Regions from separate parts of the Pseudoalteromonas sp. B131b genome, predicted to be linked through region 1. Evidence: predicted binding sites of a transcription regulator. Region 1 holds the regulator's gene; each other region holds the start of a gene.

Region 1 (7,418 bases):
ACAAGCTTCACCTAAGTGATGATCAAATTGCCTACATTGGTGATGATGGCCCCGATATGCCGGTAATGGAATTAGTCGGGTTTGCCGTTGCAGTTAACGATGCTCACCCACTAATCAAGCGTTTATCACATTACACGACACAGATGCTGGGTGGTTTTGGCGCAGTGAGAGAACTAACCGACTTACTTATGCTAGAGAACGACAAACCACTTACTAGCAAAGGTACTAGTTCATGAATACAGCGCGCATAATTTTAAGCGTTTTATTCATCAGCTGTATGGTTTGGCTTTGGTACCCTTATTTTGCACAAACAAATATGACAGCTCAGGTTGAAGCTGAAGTTATCGCTAAGCCTGATTATATTGCTATTGAGCTAAAACAAACGGCCTATGATGAAAATGGTAAAATTAATCATAAAGTTACAGCTGCTAAAATGGAATTATATCAACAGTTAGGCTTTACCTTTTTTGAAAAGCCCATTTTCACCTTATATAACGAAAAACAAACATGGCGAATAAATGCAGACGAAGCAACGTTATATGAAGGAAAACAATTAATTTTAGAAGGTAACGTGGTTGCCAAGAATCTTACTGATAATGCAATGATAGACAAGATTAATGCGGATAATATTCAAGTAGATATAAAACTACTCACGATGCGTTCAGAGCAACCCGTTATTGTTACGGGACCCAATTTAAAGATCACCGGTAAAGGCCTTGAAGCCGATTTAAAAACTGAAGTGATAAAACTTATTAACCATACGCGAACTATATATTATGACCAATAAAATTTCAAAAATACTTATTATTCCGACACTTATACTAGCTTTCAACCTTAGCGCTGCTGAACAAGCGATTCAACCTGCAGCGAATCAAATATCAATAAGTGCCGACAAACAAGAAGGCCAATTAAAAGAAAACGTCGGAATTTTTGAAAAAAATGTTGAGATTATTCACGGCAACCGCCGTATTACAGCCGACCGTTTAGAAGTACATAAACGTGATGAATTAGGCGATAATAAACAGCTACTAATTGCAACTGGTAGCCCTGCATATTTCGAAGAAAAACAAACTGACGGCACTATAATGAGCGCCAGCGCAAACGAAGTTCGTTATGATGTAGCTAAACGATTTTTAACCCTTATTGGCGATGCACAAGTATCGCAAGCGGGTCAAAAAATAAATGCCAAGAGTATTACTTACGATATACAACAGCAATTAATTAGCGCTGAAAAAGACGAAAACTCAACCGATCGTGTGCATACTATTTTAGTACCTATTGAGACTAAAAAAGAAAAAAACGATAAAGGTCAGCCATGAGTACATTAAAAGCAGAACTATTAGCTAAAAGTTATAAAGGCCGTGAAGTTGTAAAAAATGTAGGTCTGGAAGTAAAGGCTGGCAGCATAGTCGGGTTACTTGGCCCTAATGGTGCAGGTAAAACCACAACGTTTTATATGATTGTAGGCCTTGTACCTAGTGATAAAGGCAAGATTTCTATCGACGATAACGATATTACTCTTTTACCTATGCATAGTCGTGCTAGATTAGGCATTGGTTACTTACCCCAAGAATCATCAATTTTTAGAAAGCTTACTGTTTATCAAAACTTAATGGCTATTTTAGAAACACGTAAAGAGCTAAATAAGCAAGCAAGAGAAGACACACTTAACAATTTATTAGATGAATTTAGTATTCAGCACATTCGTGATAGCCAAGGTATGGCATTATCAGGAGGCGAGCGTCGCCGAGTTGAAATAGCGCGAGCACTAGCCGCTGATCCTAAATTTATATTGCTTGATGAGCCTTTTGCTGGTGTTGACCCTATTTCAGTGTTAGATATAAAGAAAATAATAGAACATCTTAAAAATCGTGGTATTGGTGTGTTAATTACCGACCATAATGTAAGAGAAACTCTTGATGTTTGCGAAAAAGCCTACATAGTTTCTCATGGTGAGTTAATTGCATCAGGCACTCCAGAACACGTATTAAACGATAAAACAGTACGTGATGTTTATTTAGGCGAGCAATTTAGGCTGTAACATTTACGCCATGTCTTTAAGCATCTGCTAGTATTAATTATAACAACATAAAAGGATTGTTAGAGATACATGAGGCAATCATTACAGCTGCGCATGGGCCAGCAACTTACAATGACTCCACAGCTGCAACAAGCAATTCGCCTGTTGCAACTCAGTACATTGGATCTCCAGCAAGAAATACAAGAAGCACTCGACAGCAACCCCCTATTAGAGGTTGAAGAGCAAGATTACGCCGAAGATTCTGCTGGTAAAAACGAGCAAAAAGCAGATAACGACGATGTCACTGTTAGCGCAAATGCTGATGATGTTCCGAGCGAATATGAGCAAGACAGTGGTGAAGCACTTGCTAAAGATACGCTAAGTGATGAAATGGCTATGGATGTTAGTTGGGATGAATATATGAGCGCAGCCCCAGCATCATCATCAGGACCAATGCCTGAAGATGAATCTATATACCAAGGCTCCTCAACTGAAACGCTCCATGAATACCTAATGTGGCAACTACAACTGACTCCCTTTAGTCCTACCGATGAAGCGATTGCGATTGCGATTGTTGAAGCCGTCGATGATTCGGGTATTTTAACACTGAGCTGCGAAGAAATTTTAGAAAGTTTTAATCAAGAGAACGAAGAAGACAACGAAGTTGAACTTGACGAAATAGAAGCTGTTTTAAAAAGAATTCAATTGTTTGACCCTGTTGGTATTGCAGCACGTAGTTTACAAGAATGCTTATGTATTCAGCTGAACCAATACGATAAAGAAACACCCTATATTAATGAAACAAAAATGATTTTAACCGAGCACATTGATCTATTAGCTGCTCGCGACTATCGTACATTAATGAAAAAAACAAAGCTCAAAGAAGAAGAGCTTAAAGAAATAATGACTTTAATACATACTCTTAGCCCAAAACCGGCGGATACTATAGTTAGAGAAGAATCTGAGTATGTAATTCCTGATGTATCGGTGAAAAAAATAAAAGGTCGCTGGGTTGTTGAACTAAACCCAGATAGCATGCCTAAAATCAGAGTCAACAGCCAATATGCAGCAATGTCACGCACCGTTAAATCAAGTGGTGATAGCCAGTTTATTCGCTCGCATCTACAAGAAGCTAAATGGTTTATTAAAAGTTTAGAAAGTAGAAACGATACACTATTAAAAGTAACTAATTGTATTGTTAAGCAACAACAAGGTTTTTTTGAGCATGGCCCAGAAGCCATGAAACCAATGGTTTTAAATGATGTAGCAGAAATGGTCGAAATGCACGAATCAACTATTTCACGCGTAACAACTCAAAAATATATGCATACACCTCGCGGTATTTTTGAGCTTAAATATTTTTTCTCAAGCCATGTAAGTACTGAAAATGGAGGCGAATGCTCATCAACAGCAATACGCGCTCTCATTAAAAAATTAATCGCAGCAGAAAACTCAGCAAAACCATTGAGTGATAGTAAAATTGCAGATATATTAGCTGAGCAAGGAATAAAAGTAGCGAGACGTACAATCGCAAAGTATCGCGAATCTCTAGCTATTCCACCGTCAAATCAGCGAAAAAGTTTGATTTAAGACGCTAAACAAAGAGGGTAATGCTTATGCAACTAAACTTAACTGGTCGTCACGTAGAAGTAACTGATTCATTAAGAGATTATGTAAATACCAAATTTGCGAAGCTAGAAAGACACTCAGATCATATTAATAATGTTCATGTCATTCTTGATATAGAAAAATCAAACCAAAAAGCTGAGGCAACGATTCATGTAAGTGGAGCTGAGTTATTTGCCTCTACTGAACATCAAGATATGTACGCCGCCATTGACTCGCTGATTGACAAGCTCGATCGCCAAGTTATTAAACACAAAGAGAAGCTTGCTCGACACTAATATTATGAAATTAAGTTCACTTATATGCCAGGACTGCAGCAGAGCTGCGGTCCTTTTTAATAGTAAAAAAAGAATTTTAGAGTTCATCAGTCAACTTGCTCATGACAAGCTTCCATATCTTTCTCAACAAGATATTCTCAGCGCCTTAATGAATAGAGAAAAACTGGGAAGCACTGGTATAGGAAGAGGTATTGCAATCCCTCATGGGCGAATGAGCGGTGCAGAAGAGCCTTTAGCACTCGTATTAGTAAGCGAAACACCTATTAATTTTGATGCAATAGATAATCGCCCTGTTGATATATTTGTTGCTCTCATCGTACCTGATGGCGATAACCAGCAGCACTTAAAGACGCTCGCAACGATAGCTGATAAACTAAATAATAAAGATTTTTGTAAACAGTTACGCAGCGCAAAATCAGATACTGAACTGTATCAAGTTATTGTAGAACAATCGTAATTAACATAATGGGTGATAAATGGAATTAATTATCATAAGTGGCCGTTCCGGTTCTGGAAAATCGGTTGCTTTACGCGTAGTTGAAGATTTAGGTTATTATTGCGTAGATAATATTCCAATTAATCTGCTACCTTCTTTAGTGAGAAGTGTATCTGATAACTACGACAAAATTGCAGTTAGTATTGATGTCCGTAATTTACCAAAAGAGCAAGATGAATTTAACGATATCCTTGAATACTTACCTGGCTTTGCTAAACCGACTCTGTTTTATCTAGACAGTGAGGATCAAACATTAATTAAACGTTTTTCTGAGACTCGCCGTCTACACCCGTTATCAGTTGACTCATTACCTCTTGATTTAGCTATAAAAAAAGAAAAAGAACTACTCGATGTTCTCACTACTCGCGCTGACTATATGATCGACACGAGTGATTTAAGTGTTCATCAACTTGCTGAATCAATTCGTGAAAAAATTCTGGGTAAAAAAGATAAACAACTCATTGTTACTTTTGAGTCATTTGGCTTTAAACACGGCATTCCTAAGGAAGCTGATTATGTCTTTGATGCACGCTTTTTACCGAACCCACATTGGGAGCCAGAATTAAAACCTTTAAATGGCTTAGACCAACCCGTAAAGGATTACTTAGCCAGCCACAGCATTGTCCAAAAGTTCACTTGGCAAATTCAAACTTTTGTACAAACATGGTTGCCACATTTAGAGCGAAATAACCGTAGCTACTTAACTATTGCTATAGGTTGTACTGGTGGGCAACATCGCTCAGTATATTTAGCACAAACGATTGGTGAAAGTTTTTCGATGACACATCCAAATGTAAAAATCCGCCATAGAGAACAAGAAAAATAACTCATTCAAAATAATCATCTGTTCAGCTTAGGTAGAGTAACTTATGCGTTTAGAAGACACTTTTTTAATAAAAAATAAATTAGGACTTCATGCAAGAGCCGCTACAGTATTAGCGCAACTTGCAATTAAATTTGATGCCTCAATCATGATATATCAAGATGATAAAGAAGCGCCTGGGGACAGTGTATTGGCTTTAATGCTACTGGAAAGCAGTCAAGGAAAAGAGGTAAAAGTAGTGTGTGAGGGCCCTGATGCCGAACAAGCTTTACATGCCGTTGGTCAATTGATAGCACAACGCTTTAATGAAGAAGAATAGCACTTAGCTAAAAACCGAAACTAAGATAAACTAAATGTGGTTAATTACCCCATTAATAAACCTCCCTATCCATAGTTATATAAAAATCAATAAGGACGCCAATGCCTGAAGCTTTTGAACAAGACTATCCACTACAACAATTAAAACAAGTGACAAAGTCGCTTAACAGTGGTCAATTTGTTCAAGTTAGGCGGATGTTAGCAAAAACAGCTCCTTGTGATACCGCATTATTATTAGAGTCATCGCCGCATAAAATTCGCCGACTACTTTGGCAATTGGTTGACCCTGATGTACAAGGTGATGTTCTTGAAGAGCTTTCCGAAGATGTTCGTTTAGGCATTATTGCCCAAATGGAACCTGAGCACATTGCAGCCGCAACTGAAGACATGGGCCACGATGACTTAGGTGAAGTACTCCGTAGTTTACCAGACACCGTTTATAAAGACGTTGTCAGCGCGATGGATATTCAAGACCGTGAGCGTGCAACACAAGCACTTTCATATCAAGAGCGTTCAGCTGGCGCGCTAATGAACACCGATACGGTAACCATTCGTCCTGATGTAACGCTCGATGTTGTACTTAGATATATTAGGCTACGTGGGGAGCTACCAGAAGGTACAGATGACCTATATGTTGTTGATAAACACAACTGTTTTATAGGCGCTCTATCACTGAGTACGTTATTAACGAACCCACCTGAAAAAATTGTTCGCGATTTGATGGATGAAGATTGTGAATCAATCCCAATTTCAATGGATGAAAGTGAAGTCGCGCAACTATTTGAGCGCCATAATTGGATATCAGCACCTGTTGTGGATGATAACGATCAATTACTTGGTCGTGTCACTATCGATGATATTGTTGACGTAATTCGAGAAGATGCAGAGCATAGTTTACTAGGCTTAGCCGGTCTAGATGATGAAGAAGATACCTTTGCGCCAGTACTAAAAAGCTCTAAAAAACGCTCAGTTTGGTTAGGTGTCAATTTACTAACCGCACTTGCAGCTGCCTTTGTTGCTAGCTTTTTTGAAGGAACACTAGATGTTTTACCTATTTTGGCGGTACTAAACGGTATTGTCCCTTCTATGGGTGGCGTTGCAGGAAGTCAATCGTTAACGCTTGTTATACGCGGTATTGCGGTAGGCCATATAAACCAAACAAACCAACGTTTTTTAATGATGAAAGAACTTGCCATTGGTGCGTTAAACGGTATTTTGTGGTCATTATTAATTGCAGGTGTTATTGCCCTATGGCAATGGGACTTTATGCTTGGTGGTGTACTTGCCTTCGCTATGTTTATGAACTTAGTCGTGGCTGGTGTGGCTGGCGCAAGTATTCCAATAATACTTAAAAGAATGAATATAGACCCCGCACTTGCAGGGAGTGTGGTGCTAACCACTGTGACAGATATTGTTGGTATATTCGCCTTTTTAGGAACTGCTACCTGGTTGCTGGTATAAATTAGAATTTTTTGCAAATAACTAAAGTAAAAAATACTTAGGGTAAAGCAGCAATTATGACAACGAATATCAAGAATAAAAAAGTGACACCCAAAAAAACGCTAAAACAAAAAAGCGTATCCATATTAAAAAGTGTATTGGTATATAGCTCTATATTTTTCGTCATTTATACCGCCGTCAATTGGTGGCGGCAACCTGTCATGCCAGCAAATCCTCAATTACAATTAACAGATTATAAAGGGCAAAACATTGATCTAGCAGCAATGAGCCAAGATAAACCAACCCTTGTGTATTTTTGGGGAACTTGGTGCTCTATTTGTAGTATTACCTCCCTGCCATAAACGAACTCGCAAACGAGAATAATTATCCTGTCGTGAGCATCGCAATAAAATCAGG
Region 2 (7,418 bases), 170 kb from region 1:
TTTGGTTCATGCGCTTAGCAATGCTTGCACTAAAATGTTGTGCTAATAAGCTTATATCTTCGCGGCGTTCACACAGTGGCGGTAATTTTAAATTAACTACGTTTAAACGATAGTATAAATCTTCCCTAAATTGCTGGTTTAAAATAGCTTCAGGAAGATTTTTGTGTGTTGCCGATACAATACGCACATCTATTGCTATCTCTTCTTGAAAACCTACTGGGCGAATTGTTTTTTCTTGTAATACGCGCAGTAACTTAACCTGCAAGTTAAGCGGCATATCGCCTATTTCGTCTAAAAATAACGTGCCACCCTGTGCTTGTTGAAACAAGCCTTGGTGATCTTTAATTGCACCCGTAAACGAGCCTTTTTTATGACCAAATAATTCGGACTCTAAAAGCTCCCCTGGTACAGCGCCACAGTTAATTGCAACAAAAGGGCCACCGCTTACATGACTATGCTGATGAATCGCCTGTGCGAGTAACTCTTTACCAGTACCACTAGCCCCCGAAATAAGTACATTAACTTGCGTTGGCCCAAGTAGTTTTACTTGCTCTAACAAGTGCAGCATTGCACCACTGCGCGTAACTATATTACTTTTAGGTGCAGCTTCATCAGCGTTAACACCGTGAATTTCAATTGCTTTAGCAAGGCTGTCAAATAGCTCATCTTTATCTACAGGTTTAGTTATGAATGCAAAAATGCCCTGCTTAGTTGCCTCTACTGCATCAGGAATTGAGCCATGCGCTGTCATCATAATGACAGGTAATGCTGGGTAGCGGTTTTGCAGCTGACGATGCAGTGCCATACCATCCATTTCATCCATGCGTAAGTCGGTTATTACGGCATCAAACACTTGGCTTTTAAGTATTTGTAGTGCGGTTAAGCCGTTTTCACAGGTTGTCACTTCGTATCCTTTTGATTCAATACGAATAGCGAGCAGTTTTAATAAGCTAGCGTCGTCGTCAACGAGTAATACTTTTGCACTTTGCACTTTAGTTGCTGCCATCGTTACTGCTCCTTCGTTTCTTCTCGTAGTAAAAGTTGCTGCTCAATCGTAGCTAACGATGAGAGGGTTTCTTGCATTTTATTATTAAGTGCTTGCTGCTCTTTTTTAGCATTTATTTGCATAGTTACTTGCTGCTTTTGAAGCCATAAATATTGCTTTATGTCATCAGGCCAAAAGTAAGCAAGATCGAGTTTTAGCAACTTAGTCATTACCGTATTTGGATCATCATTTATGTTTAAGCACATAAATTTAAAAAAGCGTTTAAGCTCGTTTTCACCTGTAAAAACATCTTTGTTAGGTACCAATTTAAATCCGCCACACTGATTAGCGTGCCATGCAATAACTTGCTCTGCAGGAGGATAGCTTGGTTCAATTTTTGGTTTAGGTTTTGGACTAGGGTTACTGTTTTTGTCGTTCGTTTTTTTTGTATCGACCACAGGTGCAGGTGTAATTGACACACGCTCTTTTTGCCCATTATTAATTTCACAACCTGATATAACCATGCTACTAAGCACACATAAAATAGCGATTAAACGCAAGCGCATGTTAATTAACTCCTAGACTTTTTGTTATGGGAATTTTAATTGAAAACCGGCAACCATGTGGCTCGTTATGCTCAACAGTAAGTGTACCTCTTAGCTGTTCAACAGACTCTTTTACAATAGTTAAGCCCAGCCCACTGCCTTGCAGCGTAACATTTTTACTGTGTTTACCTTGATAAAATGCGCTGAAAATTTGAGTTTTTTCTTGCTCTTTAATACCGCACCCTTTATCAAGTACAACGATACAAAGCTGGTTTTGCTCAAGCGCTAAATTAATAGTAACGCTTTGCTTATTATCTGAAAATTTTAAGCCATTTGAAATAAGCTGAATTAAAATCATCTCAATAAGCTCACTAGGTAAAGCAAGCGGTTTGTTAGGTAAAGTGTTTTGCCACTGCAGAGCTTGCTCACGCGCACTTAAGCGATGCTCAAAATGGCTATTAATTTTATTAATAAGAAGACTAAATTCAACTTCGCTTAAGCTGTCTTTACTGGTGCGAATCGCATTATAACTCAGCAGGCTGTCAATCATTGTGCGAAGGCGCACCATAGATTGGCTAATAAGCTCAAGCACTGCTTTTTGCTCAGCGGTAATTGGGCCTACTATTTCATCAGTTAATAAGTCAGTGCCTTCAACCATTGACGCAAGCGGCGTTTTTAGCTCATGGGTAACATGGCGTAAAAAAGTATCTTTTTGCTGCTCAAGCATATGAAGTTGCTCTTGCACCCATTGGAGCTTTTCTCCTAGCTCAACAAGCTCAGCTGAACCTTTCACAGATATTTTTTGCTGCCAATGCCCCTGCCCTAGCTTATCAATAACCGTAGTTAACCCTTTTAGTCGCCCACTTATACGCCATAAAAAACCACCACCAACAATTAAAGTAAGCGGAATAAGTGCCACCAGCCAGTTTATAAATGAAGTTTGTAAGCTTGTAAGCTCATTTTGGTTATTGGTAATTTGCGCTTCGTTTTTATCACGTAACCATAAAGTAAGCTCAGCAACTAAATCGCTCACTGGCACAAATAGCTCAGCTTGTTGTTGTTTTTGCTCAACGAGTTTTACATGCGCGGTTTGTAAGGTGGTATATAAGCGTTGCCATTGGTGAATATACTCTTTATTCGTGTTTACAAATTTGAGTTCATCAATGCTTTGTAGGGATGATTGCCATTTATCGACAATGAGCTTATCAAGCGATTCACTTTTTAATACCCAGTTTTGCCTAGTGGCGCGCTCAAGGCTGTTGAGCTCTTGTTTTAGAGTATTAAACGATTTGGTAACTTGATAGTTGTTACTCACGATACTTTGAGTAACCGCTAATTGCTTGTTAAGCGCATTTAAAAATACAATCACCACTATAGAAAGCGGGAGTAACGAAAGCAGCATACTCATTGCAAATTGCCCAATTAAATTAGGCCGCCAGTTAAGCATTGCTTGGTATTTTTTAGCTATGGTTGCTGGCATTTCGTTTAGTCCTTTTAAGTTAAGCGTTCTATTATTAAGTGCTTACCTTATACACTAGCTGAACCAGCAATTATATTTAATACGATTAACAGCCAGCGCTACAAAAACAATGTGTCGCCAAATAGAGACAACGTAACTCGTTGATTTTAATAAACTCCCTTTCACCCCCACCAAATAATGTTGCAAAAGGCGCACAAAAATTACAATAAACCCAGTAAAAACTTCTCACTGGCTTAAAGCAAAAATAATAACCAATTGAAAAATAACAATAATTATTATTGGCACCATTTTTGTAATAGGAGGAATAACTTTAATCAATAAGGAAATAATTATGAACAAACGCACTTTAGTAATTTCATCATTACTGGCTTTAGGCTTTTTAGGCGCTAATGCACACGCAATGGACGTTCACGCGACTTTTAACGAACTTGATAAAGACAGTAACGGCACATTAAGTGAAGCCGAAGCAGGTGAAGATGCCGTGTTACACGAGAATTTTTCTCAAATTGATACAAATCAAGATGGGCAATTGTCGCTAGATGAATTCAAAAAATTTATTCAATAAACTCATTTAATAAGGAACGTGATTATGAAACAACTTATCGCCGCTTTTTCATTAATGTTTTTAGCAATTAGTGCCACCGTAATTGCATCGCCAACAAATGTGCGTTTTGCCCACCTAGATAAAGACATGGACGGACAAATATCAATTATCGAAGCCAAGCAAGACAAAGAAGTAATGAAGCAATTTACCGATTTAGACGAAAACGATGATGAAGTGATTTCTAAGACAGAGTTTAAAAGCTTTAAGCCTTAACAAGTTAAGTTTTGCTTAAGCTTTTATCTAGTAGAGTGAACTAAAGCATTTGCCATAATCCCTGAGGGAGTGTGTAAAAGGATTTAATGTTGGGATTTAAATTATGGCAAGTGCTTTCCCCGCTTCTACTAAATTGTTTATAACCTAAATAACCTAAATAACCTAAATAACCTGAACTCTGGTTAATAAATCTATCTCAAGCAGCTATTCCCAGCGCTGACTGCGTTGAATTTACTCGTAATAGGCCAGATGTGTTAGCTAACTTCTCAACCAGATTACAGGTTAAATAATCTTTTGGAAGAAATACCATGAAGATACTTTCCTTTGTTACAAGCATCTTAATACTATCAAGCTTTGACGCCCTAGCACTTGATGTTAAGCAACGCTTTTCCCATCTCGATACTAACAAAAATGGTTATTTAACCCATGATGAACTTGAACCTCAACCACAATTATTGAGCACATTTTTGATATGGGATAAAGATCAAGATAACCAAATTTCATTAATCGAATTTAAAAATTATCTAACCAATAACCTCTACTGAGTATTTCCTATGAAAAAAATACGCTATATGGCACTTTTTGCATTCAGCACTTTTTGCACTCTAAGTTTTGCCGCAAGCAATAATATTGTTGAACAATTTAATAAATTTGATAGAAACCAAGATGGCTTTTTAACACGTGGAGAAGCATCAATAGACCCTGCTCTTTGGTCTCGATTTTCAAGCTATGATCAAGATAAAGATGGTAAGCTAACATTAAATGAATACGGTTTATACGCGAGTAAATAATTGTTAACTCTTAAGCTAGGTAGGTATCACTAACTAGCTTTAGTTTACTTCGTCCCCCAACCATCTCATCATATTGGTATTATAAAAATGATTTTGTTAGTGTTGATTCACTAACAATAAAAAAATAATGCCTTATGCTACTCAAAAAACTAATCAAACCACTCATACTAGCCAGCCTTTGCGCAAGTTCTAGCTACACTCTTGCACAAACAAAAGTAATTTATAACGCCAATGGTTACACCCCTTTATACAAAGGCGAAGTACAGCAGTTTTCTACCCTTGTCATTAAAGATGGCAAGGTAGTAAAACTAGGTAGCGATACACTTAAAGATAGCTACCCAGACGCCAAGCTCATTGATGTACAAGGTAGCACCTTATTACCAGGCTTAATTGATGCTCATGGCCATGTTATTGGCCTGGGAGATAACTTATCGCAGCTTGATGTACGTGGTGCAAAATCGGTTGATGAAGTCACAAATAAACTAAAAATATTTGCCAATAACAAACAAGGTTGGATTATAGGGCGAGGTTGGAACCAAGAGCTTTGGGCTGATACCCGCTTCCCAACAGCTAAAGATTTAGACAAAGTAGTTAATGATCGTCCAGTTGTGCTTTCACGTGTAGATAGCCACGCTATTTGGGCAAATTCAAAAGCGCTCGAACTTGCAGGTATTACCGCCCAAACAAAAGCACCTGAAGGCGGTGAAATAATTAAAGACGAATTTGGCAACCCTACCGGCATATTTGTAGATAAAGCAGAATCGCTAATTACCCAGCATATGCCAGAAGCTTCCAAGCAAGATATAAGCGACTCACTAGATGCAGCAGGTAAACATTTATTAAGTTTAGGTATTACCTCTACCCATGATGCTGGCATTGATAAAGCAACGTGGGAAGTTTACAAAGAACGCAGTGAACTAGGAAATTTACCTGTGCGTATTGTGGCCATGTTAAGTGGTGCTAGCCCCGACTTAAACACAATGCTTAAAGCAGGGCGATACCAAGACGCAAACAGTTTCATGTCAATCCGCAGTGTTAAAGTATACGCCGATGGTGCACTTGGATCTCGTGGCGCAGCTCTTATTGAAGATTATGCAGACCGTACAGGCCATCATGGATTAATGCTAGAGACACAAGAAAAACTCGAAGCACTCTTTACGCAAAGCTTTAAGCGCGGTTTTAGCGCTCACACCCATGCTATTGGCGATAAAGCAAATAAAGTGGTACTTGATGCTTATGAGAAGGTGTTTAAAAAACGGGAGGGATATTGCTTCGTAACCGTATAGAACATGCGCAAATTGTAACGCTTGAAGACATTCCTCGCTTTAAAAAGTTAAAGATAATCCCATCAATGCAACCAGTGCATGCTACATCAGATATGCATATGGCAGAGCAACGCTTAACTGAAAAACAACTAAGCGGTGCCTACGCTTGGCAATCTTTTTTACAGCAAGGATCTATTATTGCGGCTGGGTCGGACTACCCTGTAGAACTCGCTAATCCATTCTATGGGTTATATTCAGCCATTACACGCATGGACCACAATCAATTACCTAAAAATGGTTGGCGTGCAAGTGAAGTATTAAGTAGAGAAGATGCATTACGTGCATTTACTTTAGGCGGTGCGTATGCCGCACATCAAGAGTTTAAAATTGGTAGCTTAGAACAAGGTAAATGGGCTGACTTTATTTTAATAGACAAAGATTACTTTAAAATACCTGTTGATGAGATTTATGAAACGAATGTGTTGCAAACATGGATAGCAGGAATAAAACGGTACGAAAAAGAAAAAATATTATCGATAAATAAAACCTATAAAGGGTTAACGCAAGTTAACCCTTTATAGTTACAGCGTAGTATTTTAGCTTTTAGGCGCTTCAACTTTTGGCTGACGATATATTTTTATAATGTGATATAAATTTACGAGCGACAATAAGCCGTTGGTAAAAATCACAGGTACTGCACCAATGGCAACACCATATGCAGTAAATACAATACAACCAAACATGTTGTACCAGCGTAGTTTTACTACATCAGTCATTGTTAACGATGCAACCAATAAAGCTGACGCAATATAACCTAAATATTCCCAACTCAATTGTTCTCTCCCAGCCTTTAGGTTAGCATTACACTACTGCTAGCTTATGACATTTATAAGTATTGCAAAGTAACAACAAAATAAAAAAGCTAACTTGCTTAAAAAACCTGAAAAAGTTTGCCGGAAAATACCAGCAACTTCTTAAATCATTACACGGGAAATGAAGGTAAAATAATACTCTTAGCAAAGCTAATAGTATTAGTAGCAAGTTAGCGTAAATTCTTAGTGTCTTAATGCTATCGTCATTAAGATGTAATAAATAGGACAAATGTCCGAAGAGCACATTGATGTTTCAATACCATTTTTCTAGTTACCTTGTTGATCAGCTTTTAACCTTTGCCGGTAGTAGCTATCAACAATCAAAAAAAGAAGTTCTGATCCATCAAGATCAGCCTTTAAGCAAGCTTGTGCTTGTACGCAGTGGCACTGTGTCGTTTAGTTACGATGTAGGAAATGGACGACGCCTGCTGTTAGGACAATTGGATTGTAACAACACCCTTATTGGTGAAATAGAAGCGCTAAATAATAATCCGTGTATTTATACGGTCACGTGTTTTAGTGATGTAACCTATAACCTTATTGAATTAAGGCATTGGCGCGCGCTGCTGCTTGAAAAACCAGAACTGAGTTTATACACAGCGCAGACTATAGCGGCTAAATTTCAAGAAAATCAAAAAATCAATCTAGATAAGCTATTACTAC
Region 3 (7,418 bases), 280 kb from region 1:
TTATTGGTGCCAATACATCTTTAGCGGCTGCCTGTAGTAAAGATAGAATTACGTTTGCAAATGCTAGTACAAAAAAGAACCGGCAGTGGCTTTAGCAATTTACCGTAAGTTTAAGATTTCCATAGTAATCAGTGATAACCACAATACTATAAAAGTAATAGAAAGTAGTTCCATCATGAAACTGACCGATGGCTTTTTTAGCAAAATCATATCAAACAGTTTTCTAATACCTGAATGGTCACTAAATCTAATACTTTCTTTTACATCGTTGTTGATTTCACCCCAATCAGATGAAAATAGTTTATTAGTGAGATTTAAGGATTCTTCGGTAAGATGAAGCCTCCTCTCCCAACGAGACTGCCAAAACTTCCCGCCGATGTTAACGAACAACCAAAGTATAGCTACAACAAGACCAAAAAAACCAAGGAGTAACTGGTGACTATCACCAGCTTTCAAGAAAAAGCCTGCTGCAACAGCTGTATTTAACACTAAAAAGTAGTTTGATCGCTTCCAAAACAGCTCTATTTCCATGTTCCTAGTATCCAGTGCTATTTTATATACTTCAAACTTGCTCACTGAATCCCCGCTTTGCTTTCCCATAGCAACTCCTTAAAGTAACTCTATACTTTTAACTTACTAAAATAAATGTAGTTTAGCTATATCATCTAGTAATTGGATCGCATACTTTTAGCAAATTGCTAGCAATAATTGAATGACTTCTAAACATAAAAATTCGCATTCAATTTACTTCAAGACCTATGAATAGCAATTTAGACGAATATTCCTTTTATTTACCTGAAATTCAAAAGTTACTCTATAAAATTAATTTGCTAGAATAAAAAGTAGCACAGAGGTAGCACAGAGGTAGCACAGGGTAATTTCGGTTAGTAGGTATTTACTTGGAAAGCTTTGAAAAGTGGTGGCCCCTCCCAGACTCGAACTGGGGACCTAACGATTATGAGTCGTGTGCTCTAACCAACTGAGCTAAGGGGCCAACTTTTATATAACTGCTAGGCAGTTAATTTTTGAAGCGTTCAGTCACAGAGCGACTAAAGCGGGTTGCAGTATAAAAACTTTTTGGGGGCTTGTCACTACTAAAAACCTTTATTTTAACAATCAGTAAGCTAACTGCTTAAATAGTAATCTTTTATGAGGGAGTAATGTGTAAAAATGAGGGAATTTAAGAGAAGGGATTCATGCAAGCCAATTAAAAGTGCCTATTTAAGCTGTATTTAAAATTGACTTACACAACTAATAATACAAATAACACAACGTTACTTTTTAGCAATAATATAAATGGCGTGTATTAACCCTGGGAAATAACCTAGCAGTGTTAATAAAATATTTAACCAAAAATGCATACCTAAGCCTACTTGCAAAAATACACCTAGTGGCGGTAATAAAACTGACAATATTATACGAATGATATCCATAACTTAACTCCTTTAAAATTAAAAAACAAAAAGCCCAGATTCACTGGGCTTTGAGTATAGTGCATTATTCAGCAACGATAGATAATTTATCTACCACGTCGCGCACATCTTCAGCATTTTTGGCAATTTTAACCGCTAGCTGTTTTTCAGCTTCAGATTCTACAGAACCGTTTAGAGTTACAATACCGTTATCGGTATCAACATCGATGTCTGTACCACCAACTTCTGAGTCAAATAGGAAGCGTGTTGTGATTACGGTGGTGATTTTAGCGTCTGTTAGGTCGTTATCACCATCATCCATCATGTCTTTGTCTGTGTTTTTGGTATCCATGTTTTTTACAACAGTCAGGCTGTTTTCAACATCGGATACGCCATCTAGGCTAAGTACAAGTTCTTCTGCTAACTCTTTTTCAATTTCGCTATCAACTTTACCTGTAAGTACTACCTTGCCATTTTTTACATCAGTGTTAATGTCAAAGTTGTTTAGATTAGTGTTCATAAGTAGCACTGTTTCTGCCTTACCATCAATCCAAGCATCTTTACTTTCGTTTTCCCAGCTGTTTGCTTGGGCACTCATAGCCGTAGTACCAAGAACTAAAGCCGCGATAATAGATTTGTTAAATGTTTTCATAATCTTTCTCCTTTTGATTAAAGACACTTTAACTAATGCGAACTTTAGGCCAACTAAATTTAACATTTAAATTCAATGAGTTGGGAATTTAAATCAACTCATTTCATGTTATAGCCGTGTAACTATTTACAGACTCATCGGTAAAACTTTCTCACATTGTGAAAATAGCTAGATAATTGCTGTTTTGGTTAATCTATCGTTAATATAACAAAACTAAAAACAGACTGAAAAATTAAGCCTCTGATAATTATTGAAATTATATTTGGTACGCCGTTTGCTTACTCACTACCAATAGTAAATATAATAAGGAATACCCATGTCTGTAAAAGTTGAAGACCGCCCAATAGAGCAAGTACGCGAACAAGTGATTGATCAATTAATTTATAATTACAGCCATGGCGTTATTTCAGTGGATGCATTTGAAAGACGCTTAGATGAGGCTATGGATGCAAGTAGTAATGAAGCTTTGTTAATCCTAGTTGAAGACTTAACACTTAATACCGATCAGCAATATAAAGCAGAAAAACAATCGCAATTTACTCCACATTATAGTGCACAGCAAAACAGCGATGATGATTTTACGCTACGCAGCATTTTGGGTTCTAACGAGCGCAGCGGCCAATGGGTTGTGCCAAAAAATATATACTTAACCAATTTTATGGGCTCTGTAGTGCTTGATTTTACTGATGCCATTTTTACCCATCAAAATGTAACGATTCACGTTAACTGTATTTTTGGTAGCGATGAAATTTATGTACCCGAGCATGTAAATGTAGTCTCTAAAATGTTTTGTATTTTAAGCAGCCTTGAAAACAAGTCGGTATCGCTTAACAAGCGCCAAGGACCCACTATTCATATTGAAGGTAAAGCAGTAATGGGGTCGATTGAAGTTAAAATAAAACGCACCATAAAAGAGAAGTTTATGAGCTTTGCAAACGAGCTAAAAACACAACTTGGCGTTAATAATAACCGCTCATTATAATTTATCTAGCAGCGCGTTAGAGTCGATTGACCTTTAAGGTCAGATATTGCCTTAATTAGGTGTGTTTAATCGCTGCCCGAGATTTGTAACCTAAATAACCCGAACTCTGGATAATAAATCGATCTCAAGCAACTATTTTCAGTGCTAACTGCAGTCCTAGGTAGAGCCTTTCGTTAGCCTGTGTTTGGCATTTATACGTTGTTATTACCTATTTATAGGGAATAAGTACACCACATAGGTGTGTTCTACTAAAAACCAAACACACGGCTTAAAATTCAACTTCGAAAGATAAATAAGCCTAAGTTACTGCCTGACGTTTTATTATAAATCGTTATTTCGCTCGCTTGGTATATCACTTAAATATTCTACAAACTCTACTTCAAATCCAGCCGGATCGATAAAATAAACATTTTTTCTAAATGGGTTGTCACCGCCTTGTTTATCTATTTTAAAACCAACTTGTTGCAAACGCTTTACTACTGCATCTAAATTTTGAGTAACGTAAGCAAAGTGCGCTAAACCTAATTGATGGCCTGCTAAATCTCGGTTTTCACCTTCACCATGATCGCTCATTGCAATGTATTGTGTGTCATCACCAAAATGCACCCAGCGCCTTGGTTTACCATGCCAAGTGCCCCTACCTTCACTTCGGATTGACCAATAAGGGAATACCGCTTGATAAAATTTAATCATATCCTCAATATTATTAACCACTAAATTGACATGTTCTAAATACATAATGTGTCCTTCTTGATTGAGTATGCAAACACAATAAAACCTCAAGTTAACTTTAGGTAAAGTGGTTTTTTAGATTTATTTAAATTTTATACAGCCGCAAATATATATGCAGAACAATAAAGTATAAAAAACACACAAAAGTATTTAGGGTTTATTGTTTACTTTATGGCAGAAATCGCTAAAATACGCCGGCTGAAATATATAAACGTTCTTTTACAACCCAAAGGTAACTCCATGCATCCAATGTTAAACATTGCGGTTCGCGCTGCGCGTAACGCAGGCAAAATTTTACTTCGCGCAAGTGAAGATTTATCAAAAGTTGAAGTGCAACAAAAAGGCGCTAACGACTTAGTAACTAACATTGATAAAGAAGCTGAAGCCGTAATTCGTGACACTATTTTACAATCTTACCCAACTCACTCGATTGTTGGTGAAGAGTTAGGTGAGCATAAAGGCAAGGATGATGATTACCAATGGATTGTAGATCCTATCGATGGAACAACTAATTTCATCAAAGGCATCCCTCATTACGCGGTTTCTATCGCACTTAAAGTTAAAGGTCGTTTAGACCAAGCTGTTATTTATGATCCAATTCGTGGTGAGCTTTTCACTGCTTCTCGTGGTCAAGGCACTCAACTTAACAGCAAACGTCTTCGTGTAAGCAAAACTACCGTTCTTGCGGGCACTGTACTTGCTACTGGTTTCCCTTTCAAAAATAAAAACCACATGGATGCATACACTGAAGCGTTTAAAGCATTGTTTGTACACACTGCTGATATTCGTCGCGCAGGTTGTTCTGCACTAGATATGGCATACGTTGCAGCGGGTCGTGTTGATGGATTTTTTGAAATTGGTTTAAAACCGTGGAATTCTGCAGCGGGCGAACTAATGGTTAAAGAAGCCGGCGGTATGGTTGTAGATTTTGCTGGTGGTAATAACTATAGCCACAGCGGTAATATCATCTGTGGTTCACCAAAATTGACTCAAGCAATTATTCGTGAAATTCGCCCAGTATTAACTGAGTCGTTACTTCGCTAATTTAATGCTACTAATACTAATCTGCATAAGTATTTGAACAATTTAACGAATTAAATTTCCCTACCTAAGTAGATTGGTACAGCAGTATACTAAAAAGGAGCTCAGGCTCCTTTTTTTGTGTCTAAAAATAAGGGTTATCAAGCTTAAGCTCTATTGTTTTACCTTTTGTGTAAGGTAATGAATTAAGCTCTGTCGCGAAATACTCATAAAATAGCGCATCAAATTCACCATTTTTTTGCATGATCTTAAGCCCTTTTTCAATCGCTTGAGCCAGTTCGGGTTTATTTTTTGAGACAAAATAATAAAGCCCAGTTGGATAGCTAATGTATAAATCTGGCACTATTACTAAATTCTTATCTTTTAAATCCATAAGCTCTGAATTAACTTCGATGAATGAGCGCGGAAAATAATCAATCCGCCCCTGACTTGTTAATGCAAACATCGAGTTTAAATTAGAAAGTGGCCTAACACTTAGTCCATTGTTAACTAATATCCGCATGTCAGGCCAATCATGACCTTGCACTGCAATAAGCATTGATAATTGCTCAACAGAGGTAATACCTTTAAATTTATCTACATTTTTTGTATTCGTAAGCAGTGCTCTTTTACCAATATACCCTTTAAATAAAGGGATTTTAATTGCAATCGCCAACGACTCTCGCTCAGGGCTACTCATACTCCAATATAAATCAAGGGCGTTCCCATCAAGTGCCATAAGATTTCGTTGTTGATGAGGGTGAACTGGCACTAAATTTATTTCAGCTGAGTAATCTGCTCTGATAAGTGCTTTTGAGAGTAATTCATTGAGGTAGTCGTCACGCGTAAAATGCGAGTGTTGATCTTGAGGGACATTAATAATATTGACTTCGCTTGCTATAGCACTACACACAAACAAGCTTACAACGCTAACCAGATACTTAAATGGCAACATAATAATCACCTACTTTGTTAAACTACCTTTTTACTATTTGCTAAACGCACCACCGCTGGTGTAGGCCTTCTTCGCTTACAGATAAAAAGATAGCTATGACGGTATCGTTTGGCCTCTTTTTTAGCATCAGTCGCTAATGCAGCTACTTGATGACTATTTTTACACTGTTGTAAATCAGGTTCAACCAAACCAATCGATAAGGTCAGTAAAGGGACAAATTGCTTTTCACCTTCGCGATTTGTAGCCCAGTATCCTTTGCTTTTAATATGCTCAGGAGTAAAAAATAGCTGTGACTGCAATTCAAACCGTTCAATAATTGTATTGCAAATTGTAACTGCATCACTTTGGTCAAACACAACCATAAAGTCATCACCGCCAATATGTCCTACAAAGTTAGCACTGTTTGTGCAAGCTTGCACTGTTACATCGGCTAATAATTTAATTACACTATCACCGCTGGCATAACCATATAAGTCATTAAATTGTTTAAAGTGATTTAGGTCTATATAAGCTAATGAAAATTTTAACTTATTACGCAGCCTTTGCTCTATAGCTTCATTTATAGCAACATTACCTGGTAGCATAGTAAGCGGATTAGCGTGCTGTGCGTGGCGAATTTTTTCTTCGGTAATATGTTTTAAAATATCTCTCAGTGGCGCTAATCCCAAGTATTTATTATTGCGTGTAATAACTATATGCCTGCGTATATCAAAATCCTGATCTGTTATTTGCTTACTTACGACATCAAGCATTTGATTCTCGTCAACGACTAATGGTTGCTTGTCCATTAATTCTGTAACTGGGCGTTTATCATAAAGTGCGTGCCCGTAGGGGGCCGCAAATACTTCCGTTAGCTGATCTTTATGAAGTAAACCAATTGGCTGGTCATCTTGATTTAATACTGGGATACTAATAATTGATTTGTCTTGCTCAAATAGCTTGTGAGCATCCTTACAGCGTGTTTCGCTATCAATTGCTGACTGAGTTAAAGCAAGATACCCTATTGCCATTGATTGCTCACAGAGCGCCTTTGCTTTAAATGTTAGTGCTTGTATTTGCTCAGAACTAAAGTCATAACTTGGTCGTAAACTGGGCCTTTCGAGTAAAAATCCCTGTACGTTACTAATGCCTAAGCTCTCAACTAACGCCAGCTCCTCCGGACGCTCAATACCTTCTGCAATAACGGCTGTATTAGTTGCTTTAGCAAGTATAGTGATTGATTTTAAAAACTCTTTTTTAACGTCACTCTCATCACAAAAATCAATAAAATAGCGATCTATTTTTACAAAATCTGGACATAACTCAGACCACTGCTTTAACCCTGAGTAGCCAGCGCCTAAATCATCAATAGCAATGGTAAAACCAAGCTCTCGATAATGAGCAATTGTTTTTAAAAGTAAAAACCCATCATCAACTTTCTCTTGCTCAGTAACCTCAATCACAACTCTGTTCGCAGCTAATCCAAATTGCTCAATTAAATGCAACGTTTCGCCTTTGGGGTGACACGGATCGAGTAAAGTTTTAGGGCTTACATTTAAAAAGAGCTTGCCTTGGAGGTTTAATTTTACAAAGTTTTCGATTGCTTTAGAGCGACATAATAATTCAAGTTCTGAAATTAATGCATGCTGATGAGCCACTTCAAATAATTTATTCGGCATTTCAAGT
Region 4 (7,418 bases), 730 kb from region 1:
TGGCGGTTTACTCGTCGGTTATGCATTGTCTGCACTTAAAGAACACATCCCTAATGTAGAAACCCGTGTTGCCGCTATTTACCGCCAAGGTAAAGCAATCAAACCACTAGGTACAACGGTCATTGAAGCCGATGACGAAGTATTTTTTATTGCCGCTACAAAACATATACGCGCAGTAATGAACGAACTACAAAAACTTGAACGTTCTTACAAAAAAATTATGATTGCGGGTGGCGGTAACATTGGCGCGGGCCTTGCCCGCTCACTTGAAAAAAACCACACTGTTAAATTAATTGAGCGTAGCAAAGAGCGTGCTGAGCAACTCTCAGAAATGCTAGATAACACAGTTGTATTTTGTGGTGACGCATCAGATCAAGAATTACTCTCAGAAGAGCATATTGATCAAGTTGATGTATTTATTGCCGTAACCAATGACGATGAAGCAAATATTATGTCAGCCATGCTTGCAAAACGTATGGGCGCACAAAAAACAATGGTACTTATTCAGCGTGGTGCTTACGTTGATTTAGTACAAGGGGGAGAAATAGACATTGCCATATCTCCTCAACAAGCCACCATTTCGGCATTACTAACACATGTACGTCGTGGCGACATTGTTAACGTCTACTCATTACGCAAAGGTGCAGCAGAGGCGATTGAAGCGGTAGCCCATGGTGATGAGAATACATCAAAGGTGGTTGGCCGTGCTATTGCAGATATAAAACTTCCTGCAGGTACAACGATTGGGGCAATTGTACGAAATGACGACGTACTCATTGCTCATGACGACACCATTATTATGTCAGGCGATCACGTTATTATGTTTTTAATCGATAAAAAACACATTAATGTAGTAGAAAAACTATTTCAGGTAAGTGCTATATTTTTGTAGTCTTATGACGTATAAAAAGCCGCTGGCGAAGGCGGCTTTAATCGTTGATAATCGCGTGTTAATTATCATTTTAGAGTTACTGTACTTTTGCAAACTCTTCTTTAGAAAGCTCACCATTCCCGTCAGTGTCTAAGTCATCAAATAATTTCACTAACTGCGCGTTAACTTGCGCTTCTTGCTTGGTGATAACCCCGTCACTATCGATATCAAAAGAGGCAAAATCAACGGCGGCATACGCAGCTGACGACGATGCTAAAATGATGACGGCCAGTGTTGTGTTTAATGTTTTCATAATAATTTCCTAAATAATAAAGAGGAAGTCCTTTTCAAAGATCCCTGACTGTGAAAAATGTTTAATCTGAAAAAGATTAATTAACCTGAACTCTGGTTAACTAGTAATTAGCGAACTCTTCTTTAGAAAGCTCACCGCTACCGTCGGTATCTAGCTCGATAAATTCAGCCATTAAATCGGTGTCGACTGCCGCTTCACTTGGGCTAATTGTGCCGCTACCATCTATATCAAGGCTATTAAAGTCTGATGCTGCAAATACAACTGAAGAAGACGCTATAGCTATAAGTGCCAGTGCTTTATTTAAATGTTTCATAGTTTAATCCTTCAATGTTCTATCAAAAAAGTTGCTTCGTTTAGCTTAAACGTAATTTTTCACTTCCTTGTTACCCTCTTTCGTAAGCTCCTTGCCTACTTAGGTTGTCTGTGGCAACTCAGGATAAATACTTGTTAATTAAGCTTCTGAAAATTCTTTTTTTGATAACTCACCATTTTGGTCAGTATCAAGTTCTGAGAACATGCTCATTAACTTTGCATCTACTGATGCTTCTGCTTGGCTAATTGTGCCACTGCCATCTACATCAAGTGTATCAAAATCTGTTGCAGCAAAAGCGGCTGAAGAAGATGCTAATGCAATAAGTGCTAGTGTTTTATTAATGCGTTTCATAATATGTATCCTTCAAATTTATGTGTGTGCGATTAAGGTGTCTTACTTTAAATCACGCTTAAGTTCAGTACACCATGACTATTACAACTTAGGTGCCAACTTTTAAAAGCTGTTATTTTTCATTTGGTTAACAGTATAAAATCGTGATATGGATAAATTTCAAGTGTTTTCCTGTTGCTTTTTAGCAACACAGCGATATGAAAAAACAAAATAGACAATAAAAACAAGAGGTTAATTTAGATTAAAAAACCACAAATTATGAATTTAGATATTTTAGATGAGGTTTAAAGCAAAAAATTAGCTTTATTTGGGTTGGGTTTATTACATGAAATTAGATTACGGTAATCTTTTATTATTTTAAGTTACTGTTTTATATTATTTATTTAATTATTAAAAATAATAACCAAATAATTTTCATCTATAAAGCAGGCAATCGCTATTTTGTTGCAAAATAGCGAAATCTCTTTTAACCGACTTCGAATTCGAGCATGGAGGGATCAATAAAGTGCTCTTTCATAAAGGTATTCATTTCATCTTCACTGGCTAATAGTTTAATACCACACCTGATCCCCGCATCATGCTCTTTAACACTACACACCTCGCCTTCAAAATTTTGCGCACTGCTATCTAGCATAATAGTACATTGCATATCTTTTATACTTTCAAGCTCTTTATTACTTCTAACATCAAACATAACTCCCGTTAATGAGATATCTTTAATAACACCTTCGAGTACTCTGTCGTCACTTAGTTTTAGCTTTGCAGGTAATAAAGTAGGGATACGCGTTTGCGAACGCAAACTAAATAACTGAACCTGCTCAGGAAAGTTTATAAAAATAAGCCGAGCCGGATGAGAAGAAATAGACATAATTTTCTGACGAAACGCAATTACTTTCCCACCGCTGCCTTCTATTAAAGCCCTCACGACAACGGTTATACCGTCACGTAAATAATCACTTGCCGCAGGTAAGCGTTTTGAGCTTGGATAATTTAAAATAATAAATTTATCATCAAGTAATCCCACCATCTCAGTCTTAATACGTTTACTACTGGTAGGCGTTAAAATTTCTAGATCGACCAAGCTGCCAATAATTATATTATTAAGATTGCTTATTGGCATATTCTCTCCCTTGTAATGTATTTTTTAAATAAAACAGTTAGCTTTATCCACGCCAAAACGTTGGCGTAAATAACACAAGTAAAGTAAATATTTCTAACCGGCCAAACACCATCGCAATAGTAAGTAACCATTTAGCGCCATCAGTTATCGCGCCATAATGCGATGCTACATCACCCAAACCTGGACCTAAATTATTTAAACAAGCAGCAGTGGCAGAGAACGCCGTTATGTTATCCATACCCGTGCCCATAAGCGCTAACATAATAATAATAAACACCAGCGCATAAGCAGAGAAAAAGCCCCACACAGCTTCTACCACTTTATCTGGCAACGCCTTTCGACCCAACTTAATTGAATATATAGCACGAGGATGCACCAAACGATTAAGCTCACGCACGCCCTGCAAATAAAGTAAAAATACGCGAACGACCTTCATACCACCACCGGTAGAGCCTGCACAGCCACCAATAAAGCTCGAAAATATAAGTAAAATAGGTAAAAACAAAGGCCATGTTGAAAAGTTATCAGTAGCAAAGCCTGCCGTTGTACTCATTGATACTGCTTGGAATAAAGCCTGATCGAGGGTTTCGTCGCCATTAGCATATATTTCATTTGACGAAAGCACCGTAAAACAAATAACTACAAGTGCAAGCTGAATGCATAGGAAAACTTTAAATTCAGGGTCACGTAAATAAACTCTTACGTTTCGGCTCGATACAGCGGCATAATGTAGCGAAAAATTAATTGCAGCAATAATTAAAAAGAATACACAAATAAAGTTAATGACAGGGCTATCAAAGTGACCTATCGATGCGTCATAAGTAGAAAAGCCGCCTATCGCCACTGTAGAAAATGCATGGCAGATAGCATCAAACCAGCTCATTCCTGCCGCCCAATAAGCGAGCATACATGTCAACGTAAGCGACACATAAATGTACCAAAGATGCTTAGCTGTATCAGCAATCCGTGGAGTCATTTTTGAATCTTTTACCGGGCCTGGAATTTCAGCGCGGTACAACTGCATACCACCCACGCCTAACATAGGCAGTATAGCGACGGCGAGTACGATTATACCCATACCGCCAAACCACTGGAGTTGCTGGCGATAAAACAACACCGATTTGGGTAAATACTCAATACCGGTAAGCACTGTAGCGCCTGTGGTTGTTAAGCCAGAAAATGCTTCAAATACCGCATCAGCGAGCGATAAATTCGGTTCTTGTAAAAATATAAGCGGTAACGATGCAAATGCCCCAAGTACCAACCAAAACAAAACAACAATTAAAAAGCCTTCACGTGCTTTTAAGTCACCATTTTCATGACGGTTTGGGTAATAAGCCATCATGCCAATAACAACACTAAAGATAAATGCTAAAACAAAAGGAACACCACCACCGTCTTTATATATTAAAGACACCAGTGCTGAGGGCACCATGGTAATACTAAACAGCGCAACGAGTTGGCCAAGAATTTTTATGATGGTACGAAATTGCATTTAGCTTATCGCTTTTATTATTAGTAAATTCAGGTTGAGTAGTATCAACCAAATTAAATAGAGTGAATATGCATTACATGCAATTTGTGTAGGTTATTACTCTTTAATCGTTAACTCAACTGCGCCGTGACTTAAATCAAAAATATCTTTGATTGCTTGCTGCGCTTCGCGGCTATCTATTGTAATCACCCATTCAATATTAGCAGTAAATTGCTTATCAATATTAAGCACTTGATACTTTGTTTTTAATAACTGCTCAATCGCGCCTTGCATGCTGTACTCGCTACTCCCTGTAATTTCAACACTGGGAACTTTAAGCACTGTTTGCAACTTCACTAACGCATTGTTTAGTGAGCCACCATAAGCACGTACTAGTCCGCCAGTGCCTAATTTTATGCCGCCAAAGTAACGTGTGACGACAGCTGTGATTTCGCCAAGGCCTGAACCCACCAGCACATTTAACATAGGCTTTCCTGCAGTGCCATTTGGTTCACCATCGTCCGAAAAACCATAAACATGGCTGCCACCGGGGTTGCCTGCCACATGTGCCCAACAGTTATGACGCGCATCGCTATACTTTTCTTCAATGCTTTTAATAAATGCTTTAGCTGAATTTAAATCGGGGGTGTGTGCAATGTGAACTATAAACGTACTTTTTTTAATTTCTTCTTGATGAAAAACGTCAGCAGCAGGGTATTTATATTCAGACATATTTTAAACTTGTAAAAAGGGGCCAAAAGGCCCCTTTAAATAATGTACGTATTTTAACGTGTATAAACTAATTGGTGTTAACTAGAATTAATCGAGCGCTAAATCTCGTGTCATATTTTCTAGGCTATCTTCGTGAACAATAATGTTATCTTCAATACGAATGCCGCCAAATGGTTTAAATGACTCTACCTTTTCCCAGTTAATAAACTGCTTATTATCGGTTTGTGCTAAATCACCAAGCAGTGAATCAATAAAGTATAAACCAGGCTCAATAGTAAACACTTGGTTTTTTTCGATCAGGCGAGTACAACGCAAGAACGGATGCCCTTCAGGCGATGGTTGATGTGTGCCCTTTTCGTCACTCATAAAACCGCCCATATCATGCACTTGTAAACCAAGGTGATGCCCTAGTCCATGCGGGAAGAAAGTAGAGGTAATTTTACGCTCAACAATTTCTGTCGCGGGTAGGTTAACAATTTTAAAGTCACTGAGTATTTGTGCGATACGGTTATGGCATTCAACGTGTAAATCACCATAAAGCATACCCGGCTTTAAACCTTTACCTAACTCGATTTGTTGAACTGTCATCGCTTGTACAAGCTCAGCAAACTCACCTTGCTTTTTGAAATCATACGTACGAGTAATATCAGCGGCATAACCATTAAAGTTTGCACCGGCATCAATTAAAAATGAGTTATGAGTGTGTGGCGCTTTTGGATCAAAGTGCGTGTAATGCAAAATAGCGCAGTTTTCGTTAAGCGCAACAATGTTGCCGTACGGCATTTCATTTTCGCTTTGGCGTGTCGCCATTAAATACGCTTGCTGAATGTCGAACTCGCTACCACCATTAAAAAATGTATCGCGTGCAGCTTTATGCCCATCTACTGCAATGCGGTTAGCGTTGCGTAAACATTCAAGTTCGTACTGCGTTTTATAAGCGCGGTGGTAATGAAAATAGTTAAGTACAGGCTCAGGGTTCATAATACTAAAACCAAGGGCTTGCGCTACTTCAATGTATTCACCCATGTAAGCATATTTAGCTTTATCGTATGGTAATAACTTTTCTACTTGATCAGGCTGAAGTAGTAGCTCTATATCAAAGTACTCGGCCCAAAAGTCGCGAGGCTCGTCTGGCACTTTATGCCAAAAATCTACTGGACGGTAAAATATGAGTTTTGGCTTGTCGCTGCCATTTACCACAATCCAGCAATGAGGATTATCAATAACCGGTAACCATGCTTTAAACTGTGGATTAACTTTAAATGGATAATACATATCATCTAAAAACTGGCGCTTAGCTTGGCCTGAATGAATTACTAATCCTTCTAACCCTTCGCTATTACAAATTGTACGAGTACGCTGTTGCAGTGTTGCAATATGTTCGGCGTATAAAACGGCTAATTTATCCATTGTTAATCCATCTGTTAAATTTAACTTGCTCTGAGTCTACCACTTATACCAATTGCATTAAATTAATGATCTATTATAGCGATAAGAAAATAGCTTAATAACAAGGCTAAAATTATGATACATAGTTGTTCTATATAAATAATTTTTAACGTAGTTATTTAATGCGCTAGAATGATCATGTTTTAATAAAATTGGTATTATCCGCAAAGCGCTCAAAAAAGGGGTATCTAGCATGTAAATATCCCCCCACTTTAAACTTATATTTACTAACCGCCCATTTTCATTTGAAGCAATGGCGCGAGAACATTTCCTTCTCGGCCCATTCTAGTATGGTAAACCTGACGATACGCAAACACATTTTTTACATAATCACGGGTTTCACGATACGGAATAAGCTCCACCCATAATTCAGCCGGAATAGCCTCATCAGGTAGCCAGCGTTTAACGCGGTGATACCCTGCATTATATGAAGCCGTTGCTAGTATTTCGTTGCCATGGTTCTTCTTTTTTAAATACTGTAGATAACTGGTACCTAACCTAATATTTGTTTTAGGCTGATATAATCGATTACTCGACACACTGCCTTTATTTACATATTTGGCCGTACTTGGCAATAATTGCATTAAACCACGTGCATTAGCGTGAGAGCGTGCATCAGGGGCAAAAGAGCTTTCACGCCTTGCAATAGCAATACTCCACGCCACATCTATTTTGCTGCGTTTACTGTAGCGTTCAAATACATCTTGAAACGCAAACGGAAAACGTTGCTCTACGTTATCCCACGCTTTAATTTTTGCTAAAGTAAAAATAGTACTGTCGTGCCAGCCCAAGTCT

Evidence for each region. Region 1 encodes sigma-54, which starts transcription at its own class of promoters, with help from an activator protein. Its sites were predicted from a motif close to GTTGGCACGNNNNTNGNNT; they were not measured.
Region 2: a site for sigma-54 is predicted at 3,288-3,306, ahead of P4S65_RS00205 (EF-hand domain-containing protein). Genes of this name have one in related genera too.
Region 3: a site for sigma-54 is predicted at 2,100-2,118, ahead of P4S65_RS02395 (BON domain-containing protein). Genes of this name have one in related genera too.
Region 4: a site for sigma-54 is predicted at 1,930-1,948, ahead of P4S65_RS04390 (EF-hand domain-containing protein). Genes of this name have one in related genera too.

Annotation. Positions count from the first base shown of each region.
Region 1 is NZ_JARLUZ010000001.1:210,490-217,907, forward strand. It holds gene kdsC (3-deoxy-manno-octulosonate-8-phosphatase KdsC) at 1-236, shown strand, start outside; gene lptC (LPS export ABC transporter periplasmic protein LptC) at 233-787, shown strand; gene lptA (lipopolysaccharide transport periplasmic protein LptA) at 777-1,319, shown strand; gene lptB (LPS export ABC transporter ATP-binding protein) at 1,316-2,041, shown strand; gene P4S65_RS01055 (RNA polymerase factor sigma-54) at 2,111-3,610, shown strand; gene hpf (ribosome hibernation promoting factor) at 3,637-3,924, shown strand; gene ptsN (PTS IIA-like nitrogen regulatory protein PtsN) at 3,929-4,381, shown strand; gene rapZ (RNase adapter RapZ) at 4,401-5,246, shown strand; gene P4S65_RS01075 (HPr family phosphocarrier protein) at 5,290-5,562, shown strand; gene mgtE (magnesium transporter) at 5,664-7,022, shown strand; gene P4S65_RS01085 (hypothetical protein) at 7,079-7,363, shown strand; gene P4S65_RS01090 (hypothetical protein) at 7,396-7,418, shown strand, end outside.
Region 2 is NZ_JARLUZ010000001.1:36,371-43,788, forward strand. It holds gene P4S65_RS00190 (sigma 54-interacting transcriptional regulator) at 1-1,006, opposite strand, end outside; gene P4S65_RS00195 (hypothetical protein) at 1,009-1,551, opposite strand; gene P4S65_RS00200 (sensor histidine kinase) at 1,553-3,010, opposite strand; gene P4S65_RS00205 (EF-hand domain-containing protein) at 3,342-3,575, shown strand; gene P4S65_RS00210 (hypothetical protein) at 3,600-3,827, shown strand; gene P4S65_RS00215 (EF-hand domain-containing protein) at 4,136-4,372, shown strand; gene P4S65_RS00220 (calcium-binding protein) at 4,382-4,618, shown strand; partial or broken gene P4S65_RS00225 (amidohydrolase) at 4,753-6,464, shown strand; gene P4S65_RS00230 (YgjV family protein) at 6,480-6,716, opposite strand; gene P4S65_RS00235 (Crp/Fnr family transcriptional regulator) at 7,004-7,418, shown strand, end outside.
Region 3 is NZ_JARLUZ010000001.1:488,591-496,008, forward strand. It holds gene P4S65_RS02380 (RipA family octameric membrane protein) at 100-600, opposite strand; tRNA gene P4S65_RS02385 (tRNA-Ile) at 918-994, opposite strand; gene P4S65_RS02390 (YqaE/Pmp3 family membrane protein) at 1,275-1,433, opposite strand; gene P4S65_RS02395 (BON domain-containing protein) at 1,498-2,064, opposite strand; gene P4S65_RS02400 (LiaF domain-containing protein) at 2,381-3,046, shown strand; gene P4S65_RS02405 (VOC family protein) at 3,368-3,784, opposite strand; gene suhB (inositol-1-monophosphatase) at 4,019-4,822, shown strand; gene P4S65_RS02415 (substrate-binding periplasmic protein) at 4,944-5,753, opposite strand; gene P4S65_RS02420 (GGDEF domain-containing protein) at 5,771-7,418, opposite strand, start outside.
Region 4 is NZ_JARLUZ010000001.1:940,250-947,667, forward strand. It holds gene trkA (Trk system potassium transporter TrkA) at 1-892, shown strand, start outside; gene P4S65_RS04380 (calmodulin) at 969-1,184, opposite strand; gene P4S65_RS04385 (calmodulin) at 1,285-1,497, opposite strand; gene P4S65_RS04390 (EF-hand domain-containing protein) at 1,636-1,848, opposite strand; gene P4S65_RS04395 (flagellar brake domain-containing protein) at 2,315-2,968, opposite strand; gene P4S65_RS04400 (TrkH family potassium uptake protein) at 3,012-4,463, opposite strand; gene P4S65_RS04405 (YigZ family protein) at 4,560-5,174, opposite strand; gene pepQ (Xaa-Pro dipeptidase) at 5,262-6,584, opposite strand; partial or broken gene P4S65_RS04415 (transglycosylase SLT domain-containing protein) at 6,851-7,418, opposite strand, start outside.